Regions from separate parts of the Salinarimonas chemoclinalis genome, predicted to be linked through region 2. Evidence: riboswitches for the same ligand, from Rfam matches in the RefSeq annotation. Region 2 holds a riboswitch; the other holds the start of a gene.
What was found. Region 2 has a riboswitch for thiamine pyrophosphate ahead of thiM (hydroxyethylthiazole kinase). Riboswitches for the same ligand answer to the same signal wherever they lie in the genome.

Region 1 (4,403 bases), on a different contig from region 2:
TGCTCGAGACGAACCTGATCAAGCAGCTCAAGCCGCGCTACAACGTGCTCCTGCGGGACGACAAGTCCCTGCCCTACATCCTGCTCACCGAGGACGCCGCGCGCGCGCCGCAGCTCGTCAAGCATCGCGGGTCGAGGAACCGCAAGGGCGCCTATTTCGGGCCCTTCGCCTCGGTCTGGGCGGTCAACCGCACGATGACCGCGCTCCAGCGCGCCTTCCTGCTGCGTACCTGCACGGACAGCTACTACGACAACCGCACGCGCCCCTGCCTTCTCCACCAGATCAAGCGCTGCGCCGGCCCCTGCACGGGAGAGATCGGCAAGGAGGAGTACGCGGCCCTCGCCGGCGAGGCGCAGGCCTTCCTCGCCGGCCGCTCCAGCGCGGTGAAGGAGCGGCTCGCCGCCGACATGCAGGAGGCGGCCGAGGCGCTCGAGTTCGAGCGCGCGGCGCGCTACCGCGACCGCATAGCGGCGCTTTCCGCCATCCAGGGGTCGCAGGGGATCAACACCCAGTCGGTGGAGGAGGCGGACGTCGTCGCCATCGACGAGCAGGCCGGGGCCTATTGCGTCGAGGTGTTCTTCTTCCGCAACTGGCAGAACTGGGGCAACCGCGCCTACTTCCCCAAGGCCGACAAGGGCCTCGCGCCCCAGGAGGTGCTCGCCTCCTTCGTCTCGCTGTTCTACGCCGACAAGCCGCCGCCGCGCCTGGTGCTGCTCTCGCACGACATCGAGGAGCGCGACCTCGTCCAGAAGGCGCTGACGCTGAAGGCCGGCCACAAGGTGGAGGTGCACGCCCCCAAGCGCGGCGAGCGCCGCGCCATCGTCGAGGCGGCCCTGCGCAACGCCAAGGAGGCGCTCGGCCGGCGCCTCGCGGAGCGCTCCTCGCAGGCGAAGCTGCTCGACGTGCTCGCCCAGGCCTTCGGCCTGGCGCGCGCGCCCCGGCGGGTGGAAGTCTACGACAACTCGCACATCATGGGCACGAACGCGGTCGGTGCCATGATCGTCGCCGGCGTCGGCGGCTTCATGAAGCAGCACTACCGCACCTTCAACATCAAGTCGCAGGACCTCACCCCCGGGGACGACTTCGGCATGATGCAGGAGGTGCTCGGCCGGCGCTTCGCGCGGCTGGTGAAGGAGCATCCCGATCGCATTGTGCATGCCCGCGAGGCATCGGCGGACGAGCCGGAGGAGGCGCACGAGATCGAGGACGCGCCGATCGCGGGAGCCCCCGAGACGGAGAGCGAGGAGGAGGAGCTCGAGGCCGCGGCAGCGAACGACGAGGAGTTCCCCGCATGGCCCGACCTCGTGCTCATCGACGGCGGCGCGGGACAGGTCGCTGCCGCGCGCAAGGCGCTGGCCGAGATCGGCGTCGCCGACGTGGCCGTCGTCGGCATCGCCAAGGGCCGTGACCGTGACGCGGGGCGCGAGACCTTCTTCGTCGAGGGCAGGAACCCGTTCAAACTGCCGCCGCGCGACCCGGCGCTCTACTTCGTCCAGCGCCTGCGCGACGAGGCCCACCGCTTCGCCATCGGCACCCATCGCGCCAAGCGCAAGCGCACGATGGTGCAGAACCCGCTCGACGAGATCGCCGGCATCGGCCCCGCCCGCAAGCGCGCGCTCCTCCACCACTTCGGCACGGTGAAGGCCATCCAGCGCGCCGCGCTCGAGGACCTGATGAAGGCCCCCGGGGTCAACGCCGCGACGGCGAAGGCGGTCTACGACCACTTCCACGACTGACGGGCCGCTCCAGCCGCGTCGGGCGCCGCGGCCGGCCGCGCCGCCCGCGCGACGCCGTGCGGCCCCGCTTGCGCCGGGACGCGGGCGGGTCTACACCCGGCACGTCTCACGGGGTGCTCCGACGGAGCTGAGAGGCGCGAGTGCGCGCCAACCCGTCGAACCTGATCCGGGTCGTACCGGCGTAGGGATGAGCGACGGGCCGCGCGCTGCGGCCGCCTCCGCACATCGTCGCCCGTCCGCCCCGGCTCTCGCGAACCGGAGCCGCCGATGCACACGCCCCTACGCCCCTCGCCCGCCATGCGCCTCGCCCTCGGGCTCCCCGTCCTGGCGGCGGCCCTCGCCACGCCGCCGACGCCGGCCGCCGCGCAGGAGCGGCCGACGCTCACCGTCTACACCTACTCCTCCTTCGTCGGCCGCTACGGCCCGGGCGAGGCCATCGCCGAGCGCTTCGAGGCCGCCTGCGGCTGCGATCTCGAATGGGTCACCGCGGACGACGCGGGCTCGCTCCTCGGCCGGCTGCGGCTCGAGGGCGCCTCGACCCGGGCCGACGTCGTCCTCGGCCTCGACATGAACCTCGCCGCGCAGGCCCGCGCGCTCGACCTGTTCGCGCCCCACGGCATCGCGCCCGGCCCGCTCGACATGCCGGTCGCGTGGCAGGACGAGACCTTCCTGCCCTACGACTGGGGCCATCTCGCCTTCGTCTACGACACGACCCGCCTCGAGACCCCGCCGGAAAGCCTCGAGGCGCTCTTCACGGACCCGGAGGGCCCGAGCGTCGTCCTCCAGGACCCGCGCACCAGCGCGCCCGGCTTCGGGCTGCTGCTCTGGTCGAGCGCCGTCTTCGGCGAGGGGATGGCCGACGCCTGGGCCACGCTGACGCCACGGGTCGTGACCTTCACGACCGGATGGTCGGAGGCCTACGGGCTCTTCCTGGAGGGCGAGGCGGACATGGTGCTCTCCTACTCCACCTCGCCCGCCTACCACCGCTCGGTGGAGGACGAGACCCGCTACGAGGCCGCCCGCTTCGCGGAAGGACACTACCTCCACGTCGAGATCGCCGGCGCGACGCGCACGACCGACACGCCCGAGCTCGCCCGCGACTTCCTGCGCTTCATGCTCGACGACGGCTTCCAGAGCCTGATCCCGGAGGGCAACTGGATGTACCCGGCGCGCCTGCCGGAAGGCGGCCTGCCGGAGAGCTTCGCGGGGCTGATCGAGCCCGGCGAAGCCTTCCTGTTCGACTCCGATCGCGTCTCCGCCGAGCGCCGGGCGCTCATCGACGCCTGGCTCGAGGCGACGACGCGGTGAGGCGGGCCGCCGGGCTGCGTGCGCCGCATCCGGGCGCGCTCGTCGCGCTCGCGCTGGCGGGGCTCGCGGCGGCGGCGTTCGGCGCGTTGATCGGGGCGGCGCAGGACCGGCCGAGCGTGCTCGCGCTCGACGCCTACCTGCGCCGCATCCTCGTCTTCTCCCTCGGACAGGCCGCGCTCTCGACGGTGCTGTCGCTCGTCCTCGGCGCGGCGCTGGCACTGGCGCTGGCGCGGCGGCGCTTCCCGGGGCGGAGCCTCGCGCTGGCGGCGCTCGGGGCGGCGGCGGTGATGCCGGCGATCGTCGTCGTGTTCTCGGTCGTCGCGGTCTACGGACGCTCGGGCTGGCTCGCGGCGGGGATCGAGGCGGCGGGGCTCGCGCCGAGGCCGAACCCATTCGGCTGGCCGGGCATCCTCGTCGCCCACGTCTTCCTCAACGCCACGCTCGCCGCCCGCGTCTTCCTCGACGCGCTGTCGCGCGCACCCGCGGAGCACTGGCGGCTCGCCGCGATCCTCGGCTTCGGGCCGCGGGCGACCTTCGCGCATCTCGACTGGCCGATCCTGAAGCGCGAGGCGCCCGGCCTCGCGGGGCTCGTCTTCCTCCTGTGCTTCACCAGCTTCGCCATCGTGCTGACGCTCGGCGGCGGGCCGGGCAAGGCGACTCTCGAGGTGGCGATCTTCTCGGCGCTCAGGGTCGAGCTCGACTTCGCCCGCGCGGCGATGCTCGCCGGCCTCCAGCTGGCGATCTGCCTGTCGCTGACGCTCCTGCTGCACTGGGCGGTGACGCAGGCCCCCGTCGCGCCCACCGAGCGCCTGCCGATCGCGCGTCCGGACTGCGCTGACCCGCGCCTGCGCCTCCTCGACCTGGTCGTGCTGGCGCTCGGCGGCGCGCTCGTCCTGCCGCTGCTCGCGGCGACGCTGGAGGGCGCAGCCGCGCTGCCGCGGGTGCTCGACGGCGACCTCGCCCGCGCCGCGACGACGAGCGTGACGATCGCCCTCGTCTCCGCCGCCCTCGCCTGCGCCATGGCGATCGCGCTCGCGGGCGCGGCGCAGGCGGCACGGGAGCGCAGGCGCGGGCGGCTCGCGGCGGCATACGACGTGCTCCCGGCGCTGGTGCTGGCGATCCCGCCCTTCGCGCTGACGGCGGGGCTCTTCCTCCTGCTGCGCGGACGGGTCGGCGCCACGGAGGCCGGGTTCGTGCTGCTCCCCCTCGTCAACGCCATCGGCGCGCTGCCCTTCGCCTACCGCTTCCTCGCCCCGGCTCTCGCCACGAGCGCGGAGCGCCACGGGCGCCTCGCGGCTCTGCTCGGGCTCACGGGCCTGCGCCGCCTCGCCATCGTCGACTGGCCGGTGTTGCGCCGCC
Region 2 (4,403 bases):
CGTCGTTCCGCGACGACGGGCTCGCCTCGACGGTCCGGCACGCGCTCGTCGGGCTGACGATCGACGCCGGCGGCGCCTTCGCGGTCACCGCGCGACCCTACCTGCTGCCCTGGCCGCTCGCCGCAGCGACAGGCTGCGCGATCCTGGCCTTCGCGCCGGCGCGGGGCCGGGTCGCGCTCCTAGCGCTCGCGGCCGCGTGCCTCCTCGTCGGCCCGGCGGTCCACCCTGCACGCGCACAGCACGACGACGGCTTCGTCGGCGATCACTGGAGCGGCGGGTCCTGGGAGGGGGAAGCCCTCGACGGCACCGCGGGCCCGCCCGGGACGGGCGACGCCTGGACGCGGGAGAAGTGCGTGCGCTACGCCGCCTCCTGGGAGGAGGCGACGCGGCGCATGGGCACCGAGGGCCTCTCCGCCGAGTTCGTCGCCCGACACGACGCCTTCATCGCCTCGGGCTGCACCGCGCCCGCCGACGTCTGCCCGCGTAGCGAGGCAGAGCTCGCCATGGCCAACGTGATGGTGATCCTGGCCATGAACGCCGGGACCGCGAGCACCTTCCCGCCCTTCGCCTGCCGGGACTGAGCGGGCCGCCCGCAGCCCCGGCGAGGCCTGCCCGGGCTCAGATCGCGTAGCGCAGGATCGCGGCGAGCGACTGCTTCTGCGGGATGTCGTCGCGCCGAACCGCGAGGACGCGTCCGCCCGCGGCGAGCACGCGCCCGGCGATCTCGTCCACGACGCCGTAGCTGTCGGCGCTCTCCTCGTCGGCGAAGCTCACCTCGCCGGTCGTCTCGTCGATCGTGCCGGGCACGACCTCGTCGATGTCCACGAGCAGCGTGTCCACGGCCCCGAACGTGGCGGCGCGCGCCGCACGCGCGATCTGCGTCGTCGCGCGGCCCTCGTTCTCGCGGGCGCTGAACAGGGCGTGCACCGCCTCGATCTCGCGCTGGTGGATCGCGTCGAGGACCGGCCGCGCCTCGGCGGCGAGCTCCGACGCGGACTTGCGTACGGGGCTCGCGTCCAGGGTCTCGGCCGCGAGGTTCTGGTGGGTCGCGAGCGAGCGGAACATCGACCGCAGCGGCTCGGCGGCGGCGAGGATCAACGGCTCGGATCGGCCCGCGAGAACTGGCCGCAGCGCCGCGTCGACCTTGCGGCAATACCCGCGCAGGAGCACCTTCTGCCCCTCGCCGCCGCCCTTGCGGCCGGAGTAGCTGCGCGAGTTGACGTTGGCCGTCCCGGCGGCGGACGCGGCGTCGCGCGGCATGCCCGCGACCGCGACCTCGCTGGCGGGCAGATCGGCGAAGACCTCGACGAGGCGCACCTCGTTCTCGGCGAGCGCGAGCACGAACGCGTGCTGCTGCGCCGTGAGCGCGCGCAGCAGTGGCTTGAGGTGGAAGCGGTCCGAGACCTGGACCATGTCTTCCAGACGGTTGGGGAGGCGGAACGAACGCAGTCCGCCGGGCGTGACGAATAGCGCGAGGGAGTTCGCCTGATGGGTCCAGAAGCCGTCGTCGTCGAGGAGGTCGTGCACCTGCTCCTCGATGGGCCAGATGGTGCGCTTGTCGGTCCCCGCCGCCTCGAGCTCGCCCACTGCCGTCCGAAGCAGGTTGCCGAGCGCGATCCGCGCTGCGCCGATGTCCTGCGTCTCGGGCGTGGTGCGCAGGTAGAACGAGACCGAAGCCTCGCTCCGGGCGGCGACGAGCGTCTGCAGCTCGGGCTGGGTGGGGATGTCGACGTAGAGCATGATCTCTCCGGAATTGGCTATGATCTGAATTCGCGCCTGCGCGAGACCGTGCCGTGCGCGAGCGCACGGTCGCGGTCGTCGGGACGAGGCCCTGGGGTGGTACGCGCCGACAATGTTCGCTCCTTCCTTCCGGTTCAAGCCCGATCGGCCGTCGCGAAACCGGAACGGCCGATTGCCACGCTCGGCCGGGCGTGACAGTCTGATGCCACTCGGGGAGCGTATGGGGGCCATCATGACGTTTCGCTCGTGGGCGACAGCGGTACGCGCTCTCGTTCTCCTGTCGTGTGTTCTGGCCGTCGCGGGGACGCGCGGCGGTGAAGCGCGCGCGCAAGTCCTCGTCGACAGCGTCCATCTGTCCGTCCCCTACCACCGTCAGGACACGGTCGTCTGGTGCTGGGTCGCCAGCGCGAAGATGGCGGCGGAGACGGTCGGGCTGCCGACCCCCAGCCAGTGCCAGATGCTGGAACTCGCCTACGGCGCGCCGTGCTGCCGACGCCCGGATCTCTGCCTGCGTCCCGGGCACATCAGCGAAATCTCCCGTCTCGTCGGCATGTTCGGCGGCCGGATCGGCACGCTCGAGATCAGTCGTTGGGCGCCGGACTTCATCACGCACCTGCGCCGGACCGGCCGGCCGATCGTGGCGCACGTGGACGGGAGCCACTTCGTCGTGATCACGGGAATGGACGTCTACCAGACGCCGAACGGGGGGTGGGCCGTGGTGTCCTATCACGATCCCCTGGTCGCGCCCGGGATGAAGCAGGACTGGCCGCTCTTCGCACAGCGCATGTCCGTGGTGCTCGCGGTCCGATGATGCGCCGCCCTTCCCGGCGGAGCGATCCTGCCCGGGTTCGGCCACCCCTTGCGCGCGGCGGGCGGGCGCGCTAACTCCTCTTCCACGGTCTCACGGGGTGCCCGTCCGGGCTGAGAGGCGCATGCGCCAACCCATCGAACCTGATCCGGGTCGTGCCGGCGGAGGGAACGAGACATGGACGAGAACGCGCCCGCGCGCGCCGCCGCGTCTCATGACATCGCAACGCATCGGATCGCGGAGCACGCCGCCCGGCTCCTCGCGGAGGCCCGCGCCCGGCGCCCGCGGGTGCACGCGCTCACCAACGCCGCAGCGCAGGCCTTCACCGCGAACCTGCTGCTCGCCGCGGGCGCGATCCCCTCGCTGACCATCGCCGCCGAGGAGGCCGCTCACTTCGCGCGGCTCGCGGACGCCGTGCTCGTCAACCTCGGCACGCTCGACGCGGAGCGCCGGGCCGGCATCCCCGTCGCCGTCGCCGCCGCGCGCGAGGCGAACCGGCCGCTCGTGCTCGATCCGGTCTTCGTCGAGGCGTCGCCGCCCCGCCTCGGCGTCGCCCGCGATCTGCTGCGCACGCGCCCGGCGATCGTGCGGCTGAACCCGGGAGAGCTCGAGGCGCTCGCCGGACGCGCGCCGACGGCGGAGGCCGCGATGGATTTCGCCCGCGATCACGGCTGCGTCGTCGCCCTCACCGGCCCGACCGATCTCGTGACCGACGGCACCCGCGCCGTCCGCATCGCCAACGGACACCCGCTGATGGCCCGCGTCACCGCGATGGGTTGCGCGGGCTCCGCGCTCGTCGCCGCCTTCGCCGCGCTGGAGGACGACGCGCTCGTCGCCGCGGCGGCGGCGCTCGTCGTTCTCGGCGTCGCCGGCGAGATCGCCGGCGGCCGCGCCGCCGGCCCCGGCTCCTTCCCCGCCGCCTACCTCGATGCGCTCGACGCGCTCGACGGGGCGGCGCTCGTCTCCCGTGCGAGGGTCTCGTGAATCACGCCGCCAGGAACCCCGTCGACCTTCGCCTCTACGCCATCGTCGGCCTCGCGGACGCGCGCGGGCGCGATCTCGTCGACCTCGTCGGGCGCGCCGTGGCGGGCGGGGCGACGCTGGTGCAGCTGCGCGAGAAGCACGCGGACACGCGCACGCTCGTCGACCTCGCCCGCGCGCTGAGGACGACGCTCTCCGGCACGGGTGTGCCGCTCCTCGTCAACGATCGCGTCGACGTCGCGCTCGCCGCGGGGGCGGACGGCGTCCATCTCGGCCAGAGCGACATGGACCCGCGCGACACGCGTCGCCTGCTCGGGCCCGACGCGATCATCGGCTGGACGCTGAAGACGCCCGACCACGCCCGCGCGCTCGCGCAGGTGCCCGTCGACTACGGCTGCATCGGCGGCGTGTTCGCCACGACGTCGAAGGACAACCCGGACCCGCCGATCGGGCTCTCGGGCCTCGCGGCGGTCGCCGCCGCGGGCCGCGCGGCGGCGCCGGGCCTGCCGCTCGGCGCCATCGCCGGCATCGACGAAACGAACGCCCGCTCCGTGATCGGCGCGGGCGCGGACGGCATCGCCGTCATCTCCGCGATCTTCGGCGCCGACGACCCCACCGCCGCCGCGGGGCGCCTGCGCCGCCTCGTCGACGAGGCGCTCGCCGCCCGCGGCGCCTGACCCAACGAGGAGACCGCATGACCGCCATCGCCCTCACCATCGCCGGCTCGGATTCGGGCGGCGGCGCCGGCATCCAGGCCGACCTGAAGACCTTCTCCGCCCGCGGCGTCTACGGCGCGAGCGTGATCGCCGCGCTCACCGCCCAGAACACCCGCGGCGTCCAGGGCATCCACGACGTGCCCGCGGAGTTCGTCGCG

Region 1: another riboswitch for thiamine pyrophosphate. It lies ahead of thiB (thiamine ABC transporter substrate binding subunit); the one in region 2 lies ahead of thiM (hydroxyethylthiazole kinase).

The regions. Positions count from the first base shown of each region.
Region 1 is NZ_JBGMWH010000011.1:97,018-101,420, reverse strand. It holds gene uvrC (excinuclease ABC subunit UvrC) at 1-1,736, shown strand, start outside; TPP riboswitch at 1,836-1,941, shown strand; gene thiB (thiamine ABC transporter substrate binding subunit) at 2,004-3,044, shown strand; gene AB9M23_RS16455 (ABC transporter permease family protein) at 3,041-4,403, shown strand, end outside.
Region 2 is NZ_JBGMWH010000002.1:186,212-190,614, reverse strand. It holds gene AB9M23_RS04710 (hypothetical protein) at 1-581, shown strand, start outside; gene AB9M23_RS04705 (baeRF11 domain-containing protein) at 619-1,740, opposite strand; gene AB9M23_RS04700 (papain-like cysteine protease family protein) at 1,973-2,551, shown strand; TPP riboswitch at 2,635-2,736, shown strand; gene thiM (hydroxyethylthiazole kinase) at 2,726-3,532, shown strand; gene thiE (thiamine phosphate synthase) at 3,529-4,206, shown strand; gene thiD (bifunctional hydroxymethylpyrimidine kinase/phosphomethylpyrimidine kinase) at 4,224-4,403, shown strand, end outside.